DNA from 4 places in the Nostoc sp. FACHB-133 genome. Region 3 is predicted to be linked to each of the others. Evidence: predicted binding sites of a transcription regulator. Region 3 holds the regulator's gene; each other region holds the start of a gene.
What was found. Region 3 encodes NtcA, which controls nitrogen genes in cyanobacteria. Its sites were predicted from a motif close to TNTGTANNNNNNNNTACANA; they were not measured.
Positions count from the first base shown of each region.

Region 1: the regulator NtcA is predicted to act here: its motif matches at 3,475-3,494, upstream of H6G86_RS29910 (SAM hydrolase/SAM-dependent halogenase family protein).
Region 2: the regulator NtcA is predicted to act here: its motif matches at 1,863-1,882, upstream of H6G86_RS21415 (DUF3120 domain-containing protein).
Region 4: the regulator NtcA is predicted to act here: its motif matches at 2,076-2,095, upstream of rpe (ribulose-phosphate 3-epimerase).

Region 1 is NZ_JACJSH010000055.1:23,250-28,637, reverse strand. It holds gene H6G86_RS29920 (Pvc16 family protein) at 1-488, shown strand, start outside; gene H6G86_RS29915 (ATP-binding protein) at 485-2,473, shown strand; gene H6G86_RS29910 (SAM hydrolase/SAM-dependent halogenase family protein) at 2,638-3,441, opposite strand; gene pirA (arginine synthesis PII-interacting regulator PirA) at 3,553-3,708, shown strand; gene H6G86_RS29900 (GNAT family N-acetyltransferase) at 3,829-4,272, opposite strand; gene H6G86_RS29895 (hypothetical protein) at 4,419-4,775, shown strand; gene aspS (aspartate--tRNA ligase) at 4,801-5,388, opposite strand, start outside.
Region 2 is NZ_JACJSH010000027.1:3,501-8,888, reverse strand. It holds gene H6G86_RS21425 (TIGR03279 family radical SAM protein) at 1-431, opposite strand, end outside; gene H6G86_RS21420 (undecaprenyl-diphosphate phosphatase) at 561-1,385, opposite strand; gene H6G86_RS21415 (DUF3120 domain-containing protein) at 1,885-2,664, shown strand; gene psbU (photosystem II complex extrinsic protein PsbU) at 3,222-3,650, shown strand; gene nadB (L-aspartate oxidase) at 3,846-5,388, shown strand, end outside.
Region 3 is NZ_JACJSH010000051.1:31,048-36,435, forward strand. It holds gene H6G86_RS29040 (DUF3146 family protein) at 1-184, shown strand, start outside; gene H6G86_RS29045 (RuvC family protein) at 254-709, opposite strand; gene H6G86_RS29050 (DUF3084 family protein) at 825-2,315, opposite strand; gene ntcA (global nitrogen regulator NtcA) at 2,484-3,155, opposite strand; gene fabI (enoyl-ACP reductase FabI) at 3,535-4,311, shown strand; gene hisB (imidazoleglycerol-phosphate dehydratase HisB) at 4,410-5,045, shown strand; gene H6G86_RS29070 (ABC transporter ATP-binding protein) at 5,186-5,388, shown strand, end outside.
Region 4 is NZ_JACJSH010000007.1:152,025-157,412, reverse strand. It holds gene H6G86_RS08430 (S8 family serine peptidase) at 307-1,902, opposite strand; gene rpe (ribulose-phosphate 3-epimerase) at 2,122-2,829, shown strand; gene H6G86_RS08420 (HetP family heterocyst commitment protein) at 3,691-4,029, opposite strand; gene H6G86_RS08415 (hypothetical protein) at 4,202-4,468, opposite strand.

The sequences.
Region 1 (5,388 bases), on a different contig from region 3:
ATTTACTAGTACCTCATGATGTTAAAGAAACACAAATTAGCCTGTTAATCCCATCGGATTTATATGCAAGTGTGCAAGGTATCCAAGTTGTACATCTAACAATGGGCAATGCAGGACAAACAGATTATGTATTTGAATCAAACGTTGCAGCTTTTGTCATCCATCCAATAATTACAGCATTTGTCGCTCAAGTGGAAAATAGCGGCGACAATTTACGCACAGCAGAAATTACCGTTAAATTCCAGCCCAAAGTTGGTAAGGCACAGCGAGTAGTTTTGCTACTCAATGAATTATCAGTTAATAGTCCGGTAGCTTACTCTTTCTTGGTTGCACCACGCACTGAAGACACCGATGCAATTGTTATTCCTGTCAAAAATGTAAAGCCAGGAACTTATATTGTTCGGGTGCAGGTAGATGGGGCAGAAAGTCCACTGCACAGGAAGAATCAGTCTGGAGCTTATGATTCGCCACAGGTAACAATCTTATGAATGCTACAACAAATCGCAATTGGGATGAGGCAAACTACCACTATCTATCAGCAGCCCTTGCCGTGGTGCGTGGGATTTTAGAAAATCATACAGCAAAAGAGCAAAATCAATCTGTAGAGAAAAATCAAGAGAATTTACAGCAAGCGTTACAGAAAGCGGCTGCTGCAATGCCTTCGCCATCCGCATTGGAGAGAGTATGCAAAATATTTAGCCTCTCATCCTTTGAACGTGATTTGTTGCTGTTGTGTGCAGGTATGGAGTTGAATGGAGATTTTGCTAAATTGTGTGCCATAACGCACGGAGATTTACAACGAGCTTACCCAACTCTAAGTTTAGCTCTGTCCGCTTTACCTAATGTCCACTGGGATGCGATCGCTCCAAATGCTCCCTTACGTCATTGGCGGTTAATTCAAATTGGTGATGGTCATGCCTTAACTCTCAGTCCCGTTAGAATTGACGAACGGATTTTACATTATCTCACGGGCATTCAATATCTTGACGAACGATTAGCTGGCATCATTGAACCATTATCAGAGGTTAGCGATTTAGTCCCCTCGCACCAAGATTTAGCAGAGCGAGTAGCAGCAGTTTGGTCGCAAGCTGAGAAAATTAATAGCTTACCAATCGTGCAGCTATCTAGTAGCGAAACTACTAGTAAACGCGCCATTGCCGCAACCATTTGTCAACTCCAAAGTTTAAGTTTGTGGGTAATGCCTGCACAACTGATTCCCTTAGCACCTAGTGAGTTAGATAATCTGATTCGCCTATGGACTCGTGAGACGATTTTAAGTAAGTGTGCGTTACTCATAGACTGCAACGAACTAGATAATAATGATATGGTGCGTCTGAATGCGATCGCTCGTTTTATCGAACGCACCAAGGGCTTTTTAATAGTTACGAGTCGAGAACGGATTGGACTAGGACAACGCCTAGTAGTTAATTTTGACGTACATCAACCAACTAGCAAAGAACAAGGTACAGTTTGGCAAGATGCCCTAGGTTCAATGGCATCACAAATGAACGGGCAAGTTAAAACCCTAGTGGATCAGTTTCACCTAAGTGCAGCAACCATCCGGGCTGCTTGTGCAGAAGCCGCAGGACAGTTAGCACAAAAACCAGACAACGATATCACTAGCATTTTATGGGATGCCTGTCGTGTGCAAGCACGTCCGCGCTTGGATGAACTCGCCCAAAGGATTGAGCCATCTGGTGATTGGGAAGATTTGGTATTGCCAGAGGCACAGAAACAAGTTCTCCGAGACATTGCGGCTCATGTCCGGCAACGCAGTACTGTATATAACAATTGGGGTTTTGCTGGCAAGAGTGCTAGAGGATTGGGAATTAGTGCTTTATTTGCAGGTGCTAGCGGCACTGGTAAAACCTTGGGGGCAGAAGTACTCGCCCATAAATTACGCCTCGACCTTTATCGCATTGACCTATCATCGGTAGTTAGCAAATATATTGGCGAAACAGAGAAGAATTTGCGCCGGGTATTTGATGCTGCTGAACAAGGCGGGGTGATTTTGTTATTTGATGAAGCTGATGCTTTATTTGGCAAACGTAGTGAAGTTAAAGATGCCCGCGATCGCTATGCCAATATTGAAGTTAGCTATCTGTTGCAACGGATGGAAAGCTACCCAGGTTTAGCAGTCCTAACTACGAACTTAAAAAGTGCAATTGATACAGCCTTTCTGCGCCGGATTCGCTTCGTGGTGCAATTCCCCTTCCCCGATACAACACAACGAGCCGAGATTTGGCGGCGCGTCTTTCCCGCCGACACCCCAACCGCAGACTTAGATGCTCTGCAACTAGCCCGGCTAAATGTCGCTGGAGGTAACATCCGCAACATAGCCTTAAATGCAGCTTTCCTCGCCGCCGATGCTGGGGAGGCAGTGCAGATGAAACACTTATTGCGGGCTGCTCAGACGGAATATAGCAAGTTAGAGAAGCCTTTAACTGATGCGGAAGTTGGGGGGTGGATGTGAAGAGGGGAGAAGGCAGGGGGCAGGGGGCAGGGGGCAGGGGGCAGGAGGTAATTTTAGAAGTTGCCAAATTATTTTGCAAATATGCAACGCCATATTTGATATGATGCGTGATTCGTGGGTTTTGTAACTCACCTAAGTGAAGAGTTGTAGCCAGTGTGATTGGTTCACGTTAGAACAACTTGAAGCGGTGCTTGCCAATCTAAATGCAACTTGGAGTGAGCATTACCGCTATTAATGGCAATTTCTACCCAGCCGTGACTGCAAACTAAAGCTAGTATCTCTCCCACGTTGACATCACTGTAAATTTTACAACCTGGTATACTCAACCCAGCAGCTTGCACAGACCAAGTTTTGCCTTGTACGTAACTCGCTGGAATATTGCTCACTAGGTTGCCAAAGTGGTCAATATATTGAATGCAACCCACTACACCATTGCTTGTCTGCTTGCACTCGTCTATATCCAGTTTGACCAAACTTCCTGGGTCAATTTCTTGTCCTAGTTGTTTGAGGGAGACACCACTAGCAAGACTAGCTGCCACTGGTGCAAAAATATCTCTACCGTGAAAAGTTTTGCTTGGTTGAGGAGTTCGCCAATAGTTAAGATTTGTAAGTTCCACGGCTGCAATCGCCGGACTTTGACTAAGTACGCCGCTAAAGATACCATTATCTGGGCCCACTAAAAACCCTTGAGCAAATTCTACTGCGATCGCTCGTCGCTTGCTTCCCACACCCGGATCAACTACTGCCAGATGCACTGTCCCAACGGGAAAATAGGGATAAGCATTCATCAGGCAAAACCTGGCTGCGGCGATGTCTTGCGGTGGAATTTGGTGCGTTAAGTCTATCACCCTCAGCCTGGGGTTGGCTTGGGCTATGACTCCCTTCATTACGCCTACATAAATATCGTGATCGCCAAAATCGCTTAGAAAAGTCATGAGTCGTTGTTGACCTATCCGCTGCTCAGACATCTTTCTGTTAAAATATACAATAAGACATAAAATTCTGTAGCAACAGCTACAAAATATATGCTATGTTAACAATACCAGACATAAAGTGAAAGATTAAAGAAGGTAATCACTATGAATCAAGGTAGACTACAAAGTGCAAGGAAAGCACAAGAAGCTCATAGAGAGAATATTCAAAAAAGCCTAGAGCATCGCCTGCAAGTAGCCAAAGCAAAGGGCGACGAACAGCTAATCCGTCAATTGGAAGCTGAGATGAGGTATTCCAGCTAAATCAAGTTTTCATTGTTCTTAGTTTGTTGTGTAACCCGCTACGGCGGGTTTTTTTGTTAACGATTTTTGCGTAAGTTCTGTAATTATGCGGACATAATAGCTCAATTTGATGTCATGGCATTACTGCAACCGCAAAGCGTAATGGTAAAACTCTTCATTCTTAATGTAATCTTGCGCTTCATAGAGTTTTTGCGCGGTTATGTTAGAAATTTGAGTAGATAGAATTACTCGAATTGCTCCACTTTCTTTTGCATATTCTTCCGCAGCACTCATCAATAATTTTGCAATTCCTCTACGGCGATGCGACTCTTCTACATACAAATCGTTCAATATCCATACTCGTTTCATCGACACTGAAGAAAAGCTGGGATAAAGCTGAGTAAATCCAACTAATTTCCCATTGTCATTAGCTGCAAATACTACTGAATCATTATTGTTGAAACGTTCCTTGAAAAACTCTTTGGCAGCTTCAAGGTTTGATGTCTGATTGTAAAAAATACGATATTTATCAAATAGTACTGAAACACTTTCAAGATGATTAATATTAGCTAAGAAAACTTCCATTAATTCTCCTTATAATTTACATGCAATACTGTTCTGTTAAGTTAAATGGTAGATGAAACCAAGAAAAATATTTGCTTTCTCAATTCAAGTCGTTAATCAGCATTGCCCACCCTACTTGTATTGGAGTTACACTAGGACTTTGGCTAATGGATATAAAGATGGATGTAATTACAAATGAATTTAATAAATATTTTTCTAAATGGAAAATTACCTTGCCAGAAGAGAATATACAAAAGCGTCAGAAAGGTTCAATTTTTCAAGCTGGTTGGAAGATAAATTTTATTTTTGGGATAAAAGATAATGCTGAGTATCTTGAGTATTACGCTATCCATAGAATGACCAATGATCGTCACATCATAATTTATGAAAATGGAGAAAAAGAACATTTAGAGTGTTTAGAGCCTCCTTTAGAATACAGTCCAGCAATTGATGAAAGGCAAAGGGAGCATAATAAACATAACAGAATAGTTAAAGAAGAACTGAGCTATAAAGGCTTACTTTAACTTTCTATACCCCCCTTGCACTTTGTTAAGCTTTTGGTTTATGAGTCGAAGCAACGTGCAATTCTTTCAACTGTTTAGCATCTACACTCGAAGGTGCATCTGTTAACAAACAACGTGCTTGTTGTGTCTTCGGAAAAGCAATAACATCTCGAATGGATTCTTCCCCAGCTAGCAACATTACCAAACGATCTAAACCGTAGGCGATGCCACCATGCGGCGGTGTACCATATTCAAATGCTTCTAAGAGAAAGCCAAATTTACTTTGTGCTTCTTCAGGAGATAAACCAATTGCTTCAAACACCTGCTGTTGAATTTCTCGCTGATAAATCCGTAGACTTCCACCGCCAACTTCCACGCCGTTGAGTACTAAGTCGTAAGCTTGGGCGCGTGCAGTTTTTAAGTCGCTTAAATCATCAGGATGGGGTGCTGTGAATGGGTGGTGTAGTGCTTCTAGACGTTTTTCGTCCGCATTCCACTCGAACATTGGGAAATCTGTAATCCACAGCAAGTTGATTTTTTCTGGATCGATTAAGTTAAATTCTCTAGCGATCGCTTGCCGTAATCTATCTAAAGTTTTATTAACTGTAGCAGCATCACCAGCCCCAAACAAGAG
Region 2 (5,388 bases), on a different contig from region 3:
CGCATTTGCTCAATTCGCTGCCATTCTCTTTCTGGCAAATTGGTCAGGGTAAGATAAGAACCGTATAAAAAGCTCAGACGATAATCGTCGTCTTTTAAGTACAAACTAGTGCGCTTACCTGGTGGCTGTTGGTCGATAAAGCAAAATGGACAGCGATTATTGCACTGAATTAAACCATCAAATAGGGCAGTTTCAAATTCTAGCCCCAAGTCTTGATCGTAATCTTTTTCGATTTCCAGGGTATGGGTTTTACCAGTAGCATCTAAAACTTCTAGTTCTAAAACTTCATCAGCACACAAAAACTGATAATCAATTAAATCGCGGGGACGCGTACCATTGATTGCAACAATCGCATCCCCAGCCTCAAAGCCAATCTCTGCGGCTATTGAGTCTGGTAGAACCTTGGTTATTCGGGCGGGATTAATATTCATGGGGCATTGGGCATGGGGCATTGGGGAGGCAGTGCGGTCTTGGGGAAACCCCAAGTGGAGCAACTGCCATCATGGGGCATTGGGCATTTGCGTTAAACAAATGACCAATGACAAATGACTATTATTTAATTATCCTTTCCAACCTGCTGCGATCGCAGCTAAAATGGCGCTACCGAATGCTAATCTATACCAAACAAAAACCAAAGTATTCTTGGTTTGCAAGTACTTGATCAAAAATGCAATTGATAGGTAGGAAAAAATAAAGGTTGAAATAATCCCTATAATTAACAATCCCACAATGTTATCTGGCAACTCGTGGGCTTGAAATAATTTGAAGATTTTCAAACTTTTATACAGTGTAGCAATGGTAAGAGTTGGAAACCCTAACAAAAATGAGAATTTCGCTGCTGTATCGCGTTCTAATCCTAAAAATAAGGCAGTCGTCAACGTCGAGCCAGAACGAGATACACCTGGAATCAAAGCAAGTGTTTGTCCCAATCCAACTAAAATACCATCCCGAATTTGCAGTGAATCAAAACCTCGCTTGCGAGTACCAATTTTTTCTGCCAAAGCTAGTAATAGTGCCATGATGATTGACATGATGGCAATAATTAATGCACTCTCTGGTAGAATGTCTTTCAAAAGAAAGCCGAAAATTAAGGCAGGCAATGTTCCGACTACAATACCGACCAGAATTTTCCACTCCTCACGTTGCCAATCTTTCTCTTTGAATGCTTCGATTCCACCTTTGATAATACTAGAAATCAGCGACCAGAAATACCCCACAATTGCGATAACACTGCCAAATTGAATGGCATCAACAAAATCTTTAGAACCTAGTTCTTTCCAACCAAATACTTTGGTAAAAATTAGGAGATGTGCAGTACTGCTAATAGGTAAAAACTCTGTAATACCTTGAACAATACCCAAAATAAAAGCTTGAATAAACTCCATACCAATTAATACCTTTTTCCTGTTCTAGACATGATTATGAACATTGTCTAGATGATGATGTTGCTTTATATACTCTCTACTGCACCTAATATCTTATAGAAAATTCGATTTTACCGATCAATAACATCATCTAAGACGCTGACCATGTTCTTACACCCACCTAAATAAGTCAACGAAATTTTGCCAGTTCATCAAACTTTAATATTTAGCGGACTGATGCCGTTTACAAGAGGCAAAGGGGCAGGGGAGCAGGGGGAAGGGGAGAAAAACCACGCACAAGGGGTAGAGCTTCAACCCTCGGTATATTTGGAACAAGAGGGCTTTTGCCCACAAGCAGGACAAAGCTGACAAACTGACAAAGTAAAATTTTTTTTCTTGTCTCTCCCTGCTCTCTGCCCCGCACTCCAGGAAATGTCTGTATAATTACAATGCCCCAGGGGGGGATTTTAAAATGTGATATCTTAAATAAGATAAAGTTTAGTAACAAATATTAAAAACTTTGATTAATAATACACTGTCCTCCTACACTGCTTCTACGCCTTCTATTGATACTGAGTTGGATTTGGCTGATACTGGGCAGAATGGCATCAGGCAATTGGAATCTGCACTCTCCTTTTCTCCCTCTTTGCCCTTATCTATTTCTGCCCGACAAAATTGGTTAGTGTTTGCGGCGGCGGTGTTTTTGGTATCAGTGCCAGTATTTGTTGAAGCACCAATAGTGCGATCGCTACCAACTCTCAGTTTAGCGCTGACAGCATTTTGGGTGTGGCTAAGTTTTACCTTAATGTCACGTCCTGCAACTTATGTCTGGGGCGATTTGCTCTTAGGATTTAGCTGGAGTTGGTTAGCAGGAGCGATTTATTGGGGCTGGTTACGTTGGGAACCTGTATGGCATCTACCAGTAGAATCTATAGGCTTACCGTTTGCTTGTTGGTGTCTAGCGAAGAGTTGGGGCAAGGTTGGTAGCTGGTTTTATTTAGGATCTTTACTCGGTACAATTTTAACAGACGTATATTTTTATCTAGCCGACTTGATGCCTTATTGGAGGCAAATTATGAGAGTGGATGCAGATTTAGCACCACAAATCTTACAAAATGCCCTGATGCAAGTACAAACACCTTGGGGACAAACTTGGGCCATAACTCTCGCTTTAGTGCTATTAACAGTGGGGGTTTTAGCTTTAGGTGGAAAGCAAAGACAGTGGTATGCCTTTGGTGGCGCAGTTTTAAGCACAATTTTAGTAGACAGCCTATTTTTGTTAGCTGCGATCGCAGCGTGAAGAAAGCAGGATTCACAAGATTGCAATGATCTTCTAAGTTTCTCTTAGCAAAACTTTTTCCAGTCAGTTTATGGCACATCAAGAATGATGCTGTAGATAATTAATTAGTTAAGAAATATTACATAATAATCCATCAGCCTCAAGTCTTCTTGCTAGGTTATTCGGTATTAGACATCAGACGGCTTCATGTCTACTTGGAAGTTAAAATCAGCCACCCCGAAAAGATTTCGTCTCGTTGCGAATGCTACCGAGATCATTGATAGAAGGCTATTACAGCTATAGAGACACTCTGATCGCGAGAAAAATTTTTGCTAAAACCCCAGTCAAACCCAGTAACGGTAAATATTGTGGATATTAATACGCTGTATATTAGTTTCTGATGACTGCTGTGTTAATTAAGCTATCAAGTTTTGTCTTTTGTCTTTTGTCCTTGGCGCTCTCACGTAGACGCAATAGCGGCTTCCCGCAGGGTATGACTAATGACTAATGACTAACGACCAATGACCACTGTTAGCTTAAAACTTTTATTTCTGTTTGATGGAAAGAGGTAGAAAATCGTGAAAGGATTGGCGCGTTTATTAACAGTGTTTAGTTTGTTACTTGGTTGCTGGGGATGGTTGGGAACAACTCAGATAGCCCAAGCTGCTAGTTTCAACAGTTTTGCTCTTCCTCAAGTGCCAATTCTGGCAATTGAGCGACAGAATCGAGCAGATAAGAAGCTAGGAACGGAATTTGGTAAAAAAATTGATTTGAATAATACCAACGTCCGAGCTTTTCAACAGTATCCAGGGCTTTATCCCACCTTGGCTAAGAAAATCATCACAAATGCTCCCTACAAAAATGTAGAGGATATATTGGATCTTCCAGGATTGAGCGATCGCCAAAAACAAACTCTGCAAGCCAACTTAGATAAGTTTACCGTGACAGAACTAGAGCCTGCCTTCAACGAAGGAGATGATCGCTTTAACAACGGTATCTACAGATAAGTTGCAGTTGTAGCCAATAGCACCCCACTCCTGATTCAAGGGAGTGGGATTATTCTATTAGAAATGAGGTGGGACAAGGAGGACAAGGGAGACAAGCTGACAAAGTAAAATTTTTTCCTTGTCTCCCCCTGCTTCCCCTGCCCCCCCCCGCTTCCTTTCCCTTGCCCCCTTCCCCCTTCCCCCTCCCCCATTACCTTGCCTCAGATAGATATTCCTAGCCAATTTGATGTCTTAGTAGTCGGCGCTGGTGCTGCTGGACTATACACAGCGCTGTGTCTACCAGAGTCCTTGCGAGTCGGCTTGATTACCAAAGAAACTGTTGCTTTGTCCGCTAGTGATTGGGCACAAGGTGGTATAGCCGCAGCCGTTTCCCCGGAAGATTCTCCCACGCTACACATTGAAGATACAATCCGGGCAGGTGCAGGTTTGTGCGATCGCACCGCTGTAGAATTTCTCGCCCAACTTGCCCCTAAATGCATTCAATCCCTAGTTGACTTGGGGGTTGCTTTTGACCGTCATGGTCAAACCTTGGCTTTAACTTTAGAAGCTGCCCATTCTCGCAACCGTGTTCTCCACGCTGCTGACACTACAGGCAGGGAAGTTACAACCACTCTCACCGCCCAAGTATTACGTCGCCCGAATATTCAAGTCATTCAGCAAGCTTTGGCTTTGAGTTTATGGATTGAACCTGAAAGCAATCGCTGTCAGGGAATAAGCTTGTTTTATCAAGGTAAAATCACATGGATTAAAGCGGGTGCTGTGATCTTGGCAACTGGTGGCGGCGGTCAGGTATTTGCCCAAACCACTAACCCAGCTGTGAGTACTGGTGATGGGGTAGCGATCGCATATCGGGCTGGGGCTATCCTCCGCGATTTGGAATTTGTGCAATTTCACCCCACTGCCCTAACAAAACCTGGTGCTGATCGCTTTCTCATTAGCGAAGCTGTACGCGGTGAGGGGGCACATCTTGTTGATAATGAAGGACGGCGTTTTGCCTTTGACTACCATCCTGCGGGTGAACTCGCGCCCAGAGATGTTGTCAGTAGAGCAATTTTTAGCCATTTACAACGTACCGCCGTTGATTTAGCCACTGCCCATGTGTGGCTGGATATGCGCCCCATCCCTCCCGACAAGATTCGTCACCGCTTTCCCAACATCATCAAAGTTTGCCAGCATTGGGGAGTTGATGTTTTCCATGAACCAATTCCTGTAGCGCCTGCTGCCCATTATTGGATGGGTGGGATTGTCGCGGATCTGATGAATCGCACGAATATTAAGAGTTTGTACGCGGTGGGTGAAACTGCTAGTACCGGGGTGCATGGGGCAAATCGCCTTGCCAGTAATTCTCTGCTGGAATGTATTGTCTTTGGGGCCCAGATGAGCCAAATAGAGTTGGAAAATATTGGGTTGCCGTCAGAAACACCAGTCCTGACATCACGGAAATTTAGTGTTGATGCTAGTGAGTGGCACACCCAGCAAGCACAGCTAGAAGCACTCAGAGAGAAGTTACCACGTCTAGTGTGGGAAAGTGCTGGTATTTGTCGGGAGCAATCAAAGTTGGAAACTGCGATCGCTACTGTTGAATCTTGGCAGCAAGATTTCGCTGCTTTGCCTTTAAGTCAATTCTTGCTTGCTTTACACCCAACAGAATCAGCTAGTTTTGAGTTCCCAGATGTTGAACGACAATTGCGACTTTGGGCAGAAACCCGCAATTTATTAGATGTGGCTGATTTAATTC
Region 3 (5,388 bases):
TGAAGTGAGTGCAGGTGAATTTGAGTGGCATTTCCAGTGGCATTTTCGCCGGGGAGAACTTGCCGTCAAGCCTTCCCAAGGCCGCGCTTTAATCAAAGAACCCCTTGGTCGATTTTTGGAGCAACAAGATTATCAGCTAGAGCCTGGAGGAGATTATGCTTTTACTATTCGGGCGGAACTTTAAAAGTTAGGAGTTAGGAGAGACGCGATTAATTGCGTCAGTACAGGAGTTAGGAGTTAAGGATGTAATTCTTCACTCTTGACTGCTGAGTGTTGATTCTGTGAGGCGGTTTAAGTATCTTTCGATTAAGAGAATGGCAACAATGTCATCTATCGGTCTTGGAGGCTGTCGTAGACCTTGTGGCAATAGCTTTGTTAGCCCTTTGGGTGGGAACATTTGCCAATAGCGATCGCGTGCTTCTAAGGTTGTATACCGCTCATCCACTAAAATAATACTCAGAGGTTCTGTCAATTCCTGATACAATTTCTGTCTCCACTGCTTGGCTGTAGTTTGGTCGCCCATCACCATCAAGGAGATCGGAAACTTTTGACGCAGTGTTTCAATCGTAGCGATCGCCTCTTTTGCTAACGCAACGTGATGATAATACAATTGTCGATCCAGTCCCATCACCGCTAACCCACACTTATCTCGACCTGGATCAAACCCCAATATGACTGGTTGCGTTGGTGAAAATTCGCGTAAAGTCATAAGAAATTAAAAATAAAAATTGAGAATTAGAAATCAATAAATGCAATCACAGCAACTATTTTGACTGCTGTTGAATATGTTTAAATCTTACTAATAACAGTGTGCAAATAATGTTTTAAGTACTAAAAATAATTTTTCCGTTGACTATTGCCACTAATTTTACTCTCAATGGCCCGGCTGTATAAGTGTCCTCTGCTGCGATCGCTTTGATCTCCAAGGGTTGATTATACTGTCTTAATTGGGCGACAAAGCGCAAGAAAGTCCCCTCTACCTGCACATCCTCGACAATTCCGGCATTACGAGCCCGAAATTGGGAAGCAGAAATTAGTATTTCCAGCCTTTGCTGTAACTGATAGGATGTCATAGCTTTGGAATCGGCACTAGTTGTAGCTAGCACTGCGCCTCCAGAAAAAACCAATTGATTTCGGGCTGTATCGGCGAAAAACTCTATCTGCTTTTCTCCCCTGACGTAATTACCAGCCGAGAAAATTCGCACCACATATTCTTGACCATCGCTAATCTGCTTGCTCAATTGGTCAATCCTATCCTGAGTCACGCGCAGTAGCTCTACATTGGCAGGATTTGCCCCAGGCTCACTTAATTCGAGGTTGGCGTTGCGATTGGCTTCTTGTAAAAGTTGTACCACTGCCCGACGAGCCTCAGCAGGTTGGGTAACACGAATTACAGCAGCAGAAAGAACTTGACCGCGAACTAAGGCCAACTTACCCAAACGCAGGTCGCGGTAAGACTGATAATATTTTTCTAGCCTGGCAACTTCTAGTTCTAGTTGCTCTTGTTGCGCTTCCAATTCTTTCAGGCGGGATTCCCGTTTGGCAATCACTTCCTCTCGTGCTGCAACTTCTACATTACGCTTTTGAATCAATTGATCGAGTTGGCCAATTTTTTTATCGCGTTGTTCTATGGCTTCTTGACGGTTAGCCAGTTCGCGATCGCGTTTTTCAATAGCTGTTTTGGCTTCGTCAATCGCTTTTTTCGCTTCAGCATACAGTCGTTGTCGTTCTGTCTTCAGTAGTTCAACTGCCGCCTGTAGCTCTTTTCTTTGATTGGAAACGCTTTGCAACTCAGCTATAGCTTTTTGGTACTGAGTTACAACTTGTCCTAACTGACCTTGAGTACGTTGGAGTTGAGTTTGAGTTTGAGCTTGTTGACTAATGGTGCGGTTCAACTGAGCTTGTGTTTGGAGTTGTTTGGCATTTGCTGCCTGTAAAGACTGATTAATTGCCTGTAAGTCTTGTTGTGCTTTTGCTTGGGCAATTCTTGCTTGATTTAGCTCACTTTCTACCTGACTTTTCTGAGTTTCTGCGGTTTTTAGCTGTTCCCGCTTCTGTCTGAGGTCTGTTTGAATATCTTCTAATTCAAAGACTCCCTTTCGCAAACCTTCATCGGCAGCGAATAAAATTCCTAATGTTGATGCTGAAATCAAACCGCCCGTAAAAATAGTTACCACTACAGCAGTATTTTTCGGACGAAGCTTAAAAAGTGAGAGGCGGGCTTTGCCAACTCGTGTGCCGATGCGATCGCCCACGGTGGCAATTACGCCTCCCAAGATTAAAATTGCTGCGATGAGGATGTATCCGGTGGTCATCTTTAGCTACCGAAATCCTTCCAGATACAGCCTACTACTTTTAAGCATTGTCTGCGGAGAAGTGGAAGTTGGCAATAGCTGAAATTATTCAATTTTAGATTTACCTCTAGCTATTAGTGTCATCTTTCAAAATAGAACACGCGCCGATTCCCCTTTCTCCGATTGATTTTATGTGAATTGCCTACTTAAGGTAACAGGTTTATGCACAGTAATCTTCTTTTTGTGGATAGAAATCATCTTTTTCTCACGCAAATCCCCTAGTAGCCTAGTAACGGTAACACGAGTTGAACCAATTGCTTCTGCGATCGCCTGATGAGATAACTTCAGATCAATAGTGATCCCATCTGCACAAGGAACGCCAAAATCCCGACAAAGAATTAACAAAAAACTCACCAACCTAGAACCCATATCTCGGTGAGCGAGAGTTTCAATCATCATCTCTGTTTGTAAAATGCGCGAAGAAAGACCCCGCAGCATTAACATTGATAATTCTGGATTTTCCTTGAGTGCTTGCTCTACTTGTTCAATTGGGGCTGACAGTAATTCCACAGGTGTAAATGCAACCGCATGGTAAAACCTATCCGACTTATTTCCTGTCAGCAATGACAAAACACCAAAAACACTATTTTCCCGAAGCAATGCTACTGTTATTTCCTCTCCTGCCTCGTACACCCTAGAAAGTTTAACAGCACCTTTCAAAAGAAAATAAACTCGTTCGGCAGGATCGCCAGGAAAAAAGATCGTTTTATTGCGTTCAAACGTTTCCACAACTGGCGGAAACGCCCCGGTCGCCATCTGACGAAATACATTTGCTAGGGCTTTATCTTGTGTCACGATCATCTCCCTTCCCCTACCCAATGCCGGAAAAACAAAAACTGATTACCTAAGAATACACCCGAAAAATGAATAAAGCACCGTCAACCTTTCTGTACTTTCCTATACTCAAACTAATCGCTTCATAACTGTTTGTTTATAATGATACATAATTGTTGATCCTTTCAGCTACTAATTGTTGATAAGTAGTTCCAATAACTGTATTAAAAAGGGTTTTTTAAAGAACAAATAAAGATATCTTGAGAAAATCTTTAGGAAAAATCAAGATTTTTGTCATAGCAAACACCCTTCTCAATATTCATTTTTGCAAATCCTGTATAAAACAAAGACAAACGTGCCTCAGATTCTAGTATGCTCCTAATGATCGATCGCATTAACAATTTCTATGCTGAATCTGACTGGAAAAAATGCTCTTGTTACAGGTATTGCCAATAACCGCTCGATCGCCTGGGGCATCGCCCAACAGCTGCATAAAGCCGGAGCAAACCTGGGTATTACCTACCTGCCGGATGAACGCGGCAAAATGGAGAAAAAAGTTGCGGAGTTGGTAGAACCCCTCAACCCAAGCTTATTTCTTCCTTGTAATGTCCAAGATGAAGAACAGATTCAATCTACCTTTGAGACAATTCGTGAGCAATGGGGGAAGCTAGACATTCTGATCCATTGTCTGGCCTTTGCCAGTAAAGACGATTTAAGTGGAGACTTTAGCCAAACCTCTCGTTCTGGCTTCAACACTGCCTTAGAAATCAGTACTTACTCGCTGGTGCAGTTAAGTGGTGCAGCGAAACCTTTGATGACTGAGGGAGGTAGTATCGTCACGCTGACATATTTAGGCGGTGTCAGAGCAATTCCTAACTACAACGTTATGGGAGTTGCTAAAGCAGGGTTAGAAATGAGCGTGCGTTACCTAGCTGCTGAACTAGGGCCACAAAATATCCGCGTCAATGCCATCTCCGCAGGCCCCATCCGCACCTTAGCATCTTCAGCAGTTGGTGGAATTTTGGATATGATCCATCATGTCGAAGAAGTAGCTCCCCTGCGCCGTACTGTCACTCAGCTAGAAGTGGGTAATACTGCCGCTTTCTTATGTAGTGATTTGTCCAGTGGTATTACCGGACAAGTTCTATATGTAGATGCAGGATATGAAATTATGGGAATATAAGATAATTTGGGCATAGGGCATTAGGCATTGGGCATTGAGTATTAAAATTCTTGTCCATTCCCTATGCCCCAAGCCCTATGCCCCATGCTCTATTCCCAATGCAAATTAGCAAAGTTAATTCAAACTACGACCAGTCAACTAAAACCCCTCGGATTGCCACTGTTCACCGTACTACTGGTGAAACTGATGTACAAGTTACCATCAATCTTGATGGTAGAGGAACTTGCACGGCAGCAACAGGCATTCCGTTTTTGGATCACATGTTGCATCAAATTGCCTCCCACGGGCTGATTGATATAGATGTCCAAGCCAAGGGAGACTGGGAAATTGATGACCATCACACCAACGAAGATGTAGGTATTACTTTAGGCCAAGCTTTCAACCAAGCACTAGGCGACAGAAAAGGTATTGTCCGTTTTGGTAATTTTCTTGCGCCATTGGATGAAGCTTTAGTTCAGGTAGCGCTAGACTTTTCTGGACGGCCTCACCTCAGCTACGGCTTGCAAATTCCTACCCAGCGCGTAGGAACCTATGACACCCAACTCGTGCGCGAATTCTTTGTGGCACTGGTGAACCATAGCCAAATGACACTCCACATTCGGCAACTGGATGGCATTAATTCCCATCACATCATAGAGGCGACATTTAAAGCCTTTGCAAGAGCAACACGGCTAGCAGTGGAGATTGACCCCCGTCGTGCTGGTCTAATTCCCAGTTCTAAAGGCGTTCTCTGAAAGTAGTCAAATGGGGCATTAGTTATTTCCTCTCTAGTTTCCAATCCCCAATAATTGACACACGGCTTGGTGATGGTTATTATCAGCCTACTAGATAACTTGTAATTAATACCAAGCTGATAATTAGTGGTTGAACCAAGATGAAGTCTGTTGCAGATGACCCTGATTCTCAACTTAATACGGTAGACACTCCACCAGTAGTCCTAACTTCTGAGTTGCGAAAAGTCTATCGCACTGGTTTTTGGCTAAATCAAAAAGTCGTATCTCTCAAAAACTGTTCTTTAAAGGTTTACAAAGGCGAAACCTTTGGGTTGCTGGGGCCAAACGGTGCTGGTAAAACCAC
Region 4 (5,388 bases), on a different contig from region 3:
AATGCTGTAAGTTGACACAGTTGAAGAAGAATTCAGAAGTCAGAATTCAGGAGTCAGAATCCACGACTTTCTTGTTGACCACCAAATTTACGATTTGGTGGGGGTCTTAAACCCGGTTATTCAGACGCTCTCTACGAGACGCTAAAAGCGAACGCGGACTCGCTCTAAGCAAAGCTATGCCGCAGGCTTTACGCTGCGCTATCCGACAGTCATACAGAATTCATTCTGTTAGCGGATAGCTAAGGTTTAGCCCATTCTGACTCCTGACTCCTGAATTCTGTTTGATAAAAATTGTGCTGACCTATTTTAATTGATAGGTACACTCCACCAAGCTAAACTATAGGGTTGAGTTGCTTCATTAAGCTTTTGACGAAACTGGACGCGGATTTTGTAATTGCCAGTAGTAGGAATGGGGCAGAAAATATGTTCTACACTATCGATTTGGCTGATTGAAGAGCAAACAGCACCAGCATCTGAATTTTGGGCATCAGCTTTTACTAAGTATAGGTCGAGATTATTCAAACCGCGATCGCGAAAATTTTCGCCCACATCATATTGTTGGTTTGTATTTTTATCATTGAGTTCTACCAATCGATCCCAACTTAGGGTGACAGCAACAAAACTCCCCTGCTTTAATGGTTTTGCTAACACATAGTCAACAGATGCTCCAACATCCACTTTGCGATAATCCCAACCAATAGCTGGCACTGTAGCTGATGGCTGCCATTGACCAGCACTCAATTGCTGATAAGCGCGAAATGTATTTAAATGACCCGCTCCCATTTGAGCATCCAAGGGAATCTTTGGATCTTTATAAGCATCAGAATCTAGCCAGTTTTGATTTTGTTTATCAATTAGCGTCCGACTCATTCCCAACCGTAAGCCATCGCCACTATCTTGGATTTTGTCTGCTGAATTCAGCAATACAGCTTTCATTACTTGATGATGCCGAGCATCAATGCTCCAGTGGGGTTGTTTTGTCCGTATCTGTCGGTCAGCAAATTCTTGTAATAGAGCAACGGTAGCCGTAACTTGAGGTGCTGCAAAACTAGTACCTGTAACCTTGTTCAATTTGCCATCTGGATTGAGTAAGGGAATATTATTCCCAGGAGCAACTAAACTGATAGCGCGGCGGCCACCAATATCAAATTCCCTTCCAGCTAGCCTGCCACTCACTCCTTGGTTAGCACCCGCCAGATTAGCCACATCTACTTTGTTAAAAATTCCCCCTCGACGGGATGAAAAAGCCACGTTCATTCCGTTAAAATTATCTGTAGGAATAGGAATACCGCCTTTACCCTGGTTGCCTGCGATCGCATACAAAACATCATGAACACGGCTAGACCAGTCAACACATAAAGTTAGCAAAGCATTGCCGTCTAAAATAGCCTCTGGTCTAGGATCGCGACTGAGAGGTTCACCAAAGCTAAAATTAATGGCACGGACATCGCCACCATTTTGTAGCGCTATGTGCTGGGCTGATAAACACTCTTCTGGCTGACCCATGCTTTTAGTGGAACCCACCGCAGACGAATACAATCTTGCTCCCGGAGCAATTCCCGGCAAAGCTTTGTCTTTACTTACCATTACACCAGCAACATTGTAGGCGTGAGGGTCAACACCGCTATTAGACTTTGCTGGCCCATTGCGTAAGAATACTCCCGCTAAAGATATGGCGCGATTTTTAGACACCGCCTTATCCCACCCAAACATTCCCGGCCGACCAATTTCCACTTGACCAATAGCAATCTTACGACCGATTAAATTATAAGGAGCTTGGTGCAGCTTCAAAGCATCAATACCGTTAGTTCCCAAAGCAGATTCTAAAACCGAAGCAATTACCGGCGCACTCAGACAAGAAGCACTTAATCCCCAAATTATCCAGGTTAGTTTTTTAGTCATTTGTTATTTGTCATTAGTCATTGGTCATTAGTCATTGGTGATGAAATTAGGGGAGAGGTTACAGGTAGCAGGTGATAGGGAATCTGTACCCTGTACCCTCTACCCTATAACCTGTACCCTATTCCCTATCTTCCAAAAAAGCCGGGATCAAAGTTATGAGTCTTGCTCAATGTTTTGTTACAATGCTTACAGACGAGGACGCTTAAAAACCCACTAGCCATGACCCAAAACCTATCTCAAAAGCCCATTGTAATTTCTCCATCTATCCTATCAGCCGATTTTAGCCGTCTGGGTGACGAAATTCGCGCCGTAGACGCAGCCGGAGCAGATTGGATTCATGTTGATGTAATGGACGGTCGTTTTGTACCTAATATTACGATAGGCCCTCTGATTGTGGAGGCGATTCGTCCAGTTACAACCAAGCCCCTGGATGTCCACTTGATGATTGTGGAGCCAGAAAAGTATGTAGAAGGATTTGCTAAAGCGGGTGCTGATATTATCTCCGTACACTGTGAACATAATGCTTCTCCACATCTGCACCGTACCTTGGGGCAAATTAAAGAGCTTGGTAAGAAAGCTGGAGTTGTACTTAATCCTGGTAGTCCTCTAGAGCTAATTGAATACGTTCTAGATTTGTGCGATTTAGTACTGATTATGAGCGTCAACCCTGGTTTTGGTGGTCAAAGCTTTATCCCTGGTGTGTTACCCAAAATCCGCAAGCTGCGTCAAATGTGTGATGAACGCGGTCTTGACCCTTGGATTGAAGTGGATGGAGGGTTGAAGGCAAATAATACTTGGCAAGTTTTAGAAGCAGGAGCTAATGCGGTTGTCGCAGGTTCAGCTGTATTTAATGCTAAAGATTATGCTGAGGCTATTACATCAATTCGCAACAGCAAGCGTCCTACCCCAGAATTAGCTAAGGTTTAATTCATTGTTGGATTAACCATTCTCTACAAAAAATAGGGTGGGCAAATTGCTCACCCTATTTTTATTTACACATAAAAATACTGGAAGCTCTTCAAGTTTTGAACTTCCAGTATTTACTATATAAATTGAAAATTTAGAAAGCAGAGATAATCCAGGTTGGGAGGACTAGGATTACAATAGTTGAAAGAGAAGCGTATGACCTACTAGTTCTACCAGCCAAGACAACGATTTCACCATAACTTTCCTGTTTCCGTCCCTGTTATTGGTGTTAAGCGTTTGCTTTATTAAATAAAGCAACACCAATCACAAGATAGAAAGTTTTCTAAGCATTACTCACATCGTCTGCAGTCAATGAAAGTTGTGTAAAATTTGGATTGGGGGAATCCACCTCCCCAAATTCTTTTTGCTCAGACTTCCTCAGAAAAAGAACCACCATTAGCAATGGTTGCATCATTTGCCTTGGAATAGGAGTTATTTACTCCATGAAATGCTGACTACTTTTGTAATCAGTTTGATTTATTTCATAGTCAGAACTAATCATTGATTTTATGTTTTTAAATTAACTTGCTTGCTGCCAATCACCTCTATTGTGGTTGAAATTGCTGTTCTTATTAGTTTACCAATGTCATCAGTATATATTTGCCATTTTGGCAGATTTTTGCAAAAAAATATTAAATTAATCACTGCGATAGAAAACCTACCATGCGATCAATTTTAAATTAGCATGGCAGGCTTTCAGATACTCAATCAACTCTAGGGTAGAATTTCTTGATTCCAAATTATTTTTTAATTGGCTCCACAGCTTTTCAAGGACATATCTTGAGTTAATGGCGATTTCCTTGATTAATGTTTGTTAATTGTCTATCCCAATTTCTGGTCTAAACTAACGCCACGGATTTCTGTTTTTTGCTTTCCAACTACTTCAAGATAAGCAGGTCTTGAATCATTAGCATGTTTCAGCATTTTTAGATTTTCACTTTGCTGTTGTTTTGTTCTGTTGGTTTGAGAGTTTTCTTTCAGCAATCGGTTGTAGGTACGGTACGGAATGTAATGGAGAGGATTATAACCAGCAAAACGTAGCATTAAAACACATGCCCAGGAGTACTTTCCAGCAATAATCGCTTCAACTACTTTATCAAATTGTTGAGCCTTTACTGTTGTATCTAAGTTACTACTAATACCAGCAATGTCTTGATTCATCATAGTGTTTAATTATTTTGGATGAAGTAAACTAGTTCAGTTTCTGCGATTGTTGGCGTTTCAATTGAGGTTTACAAACTGCACTAACTTTTTTGCAGCTGTTAAATCGCTTTCGGGAAATTATCAGCAATTTGGCGGTGTTGGATGTTGACGAGGGCTAAAAATCCATCTATCAACAGATGCGTACATAACTTTCCCAAGTTCTCATTAGCTCCCGCAGCTTTGAGCGGTAAAGATACAGACTGAAACTTCTCTGCTGTTTGAGCTTTACCTTGGTGCTATTAAGCAGAGTTTTAGTGATTTTGGCTGATAACTCCCCTAGTAAACTAGTTTGGGCAAGAGCTAGCTTGTAGTAGGGATACAAATTATATAGATTCATTGCTGAACTGTCCCCTTGGCTTGAGGTTTCGACTGCATTTGACCTGATGATTATTTTCATGAACTAACCTTTGATTAAAAACAATCAAGTTTTTAAGCAAGTTTGTTGGCTGCTCATTCCTAATTATCCAGATTCCCTCCGATGAATTGAGGAAACTGTAGCTTTTACTTGTTAGTAACTGAAAGGTAAAAATTTATCTTTTGTCTTCTCATTTGACTGGTAGGACAAAAGTCTAGGCGTAGCTCTTGGTAGATGCAGTTTTATCCTCTGAAACTTTATCGATTTTAATTCAATCAATTTTCTCTGTTAAAACGCCTGTATTTCTTACTACTGGTTAATTAAGCAATTTCCGGCAAGTTTTCATATTTTTTTGAGTAGTAGAAAAAATTTATTTATTCTTGAGCTTTAACAACGTCATTCGTATATATACTATTTTTTGTCGTTAATGTCATCTACGAAGTTAGTAGATTTTTAAGTTAAATTTACTGAATGCATTTCGATACGTACTTGCCTATTGTGCAACTTTTAATTTTGTCCTCCCTTGCTTATTTGTGAGGGGTCTGACCCCCCACACAATCTCAATTTAAACCCTTTATTATTGTCGAGTCGCTAGAAAATACTACCATTAACTATGATGTAAAACAACTTCTAAAAATAGTAACTGCTAAAGAATAAAAAACATTCGCAGCCATAGCATTGAGCCTATTTTATTAATAAGTTCAATTGGTTAATAATATTTATTATTCTGATGGCTCTTGATTTACAAGAACTACAGATTCAATGTATCTAAATAAAATCGCTGTAAACCAATCGTGAATATTTCATGATTATTTAGCTATTAATAACAGCTAGCCTATAGCATCCATATTTTATTTTTGAAAAACTCTTTTCTATTACTTCTTGCCTAACCACACAAGTAAATATAGCTACGCCATGCTGCGCGAACAAAAATCAAAGCGAATTGCTATAGTTTTAATTGT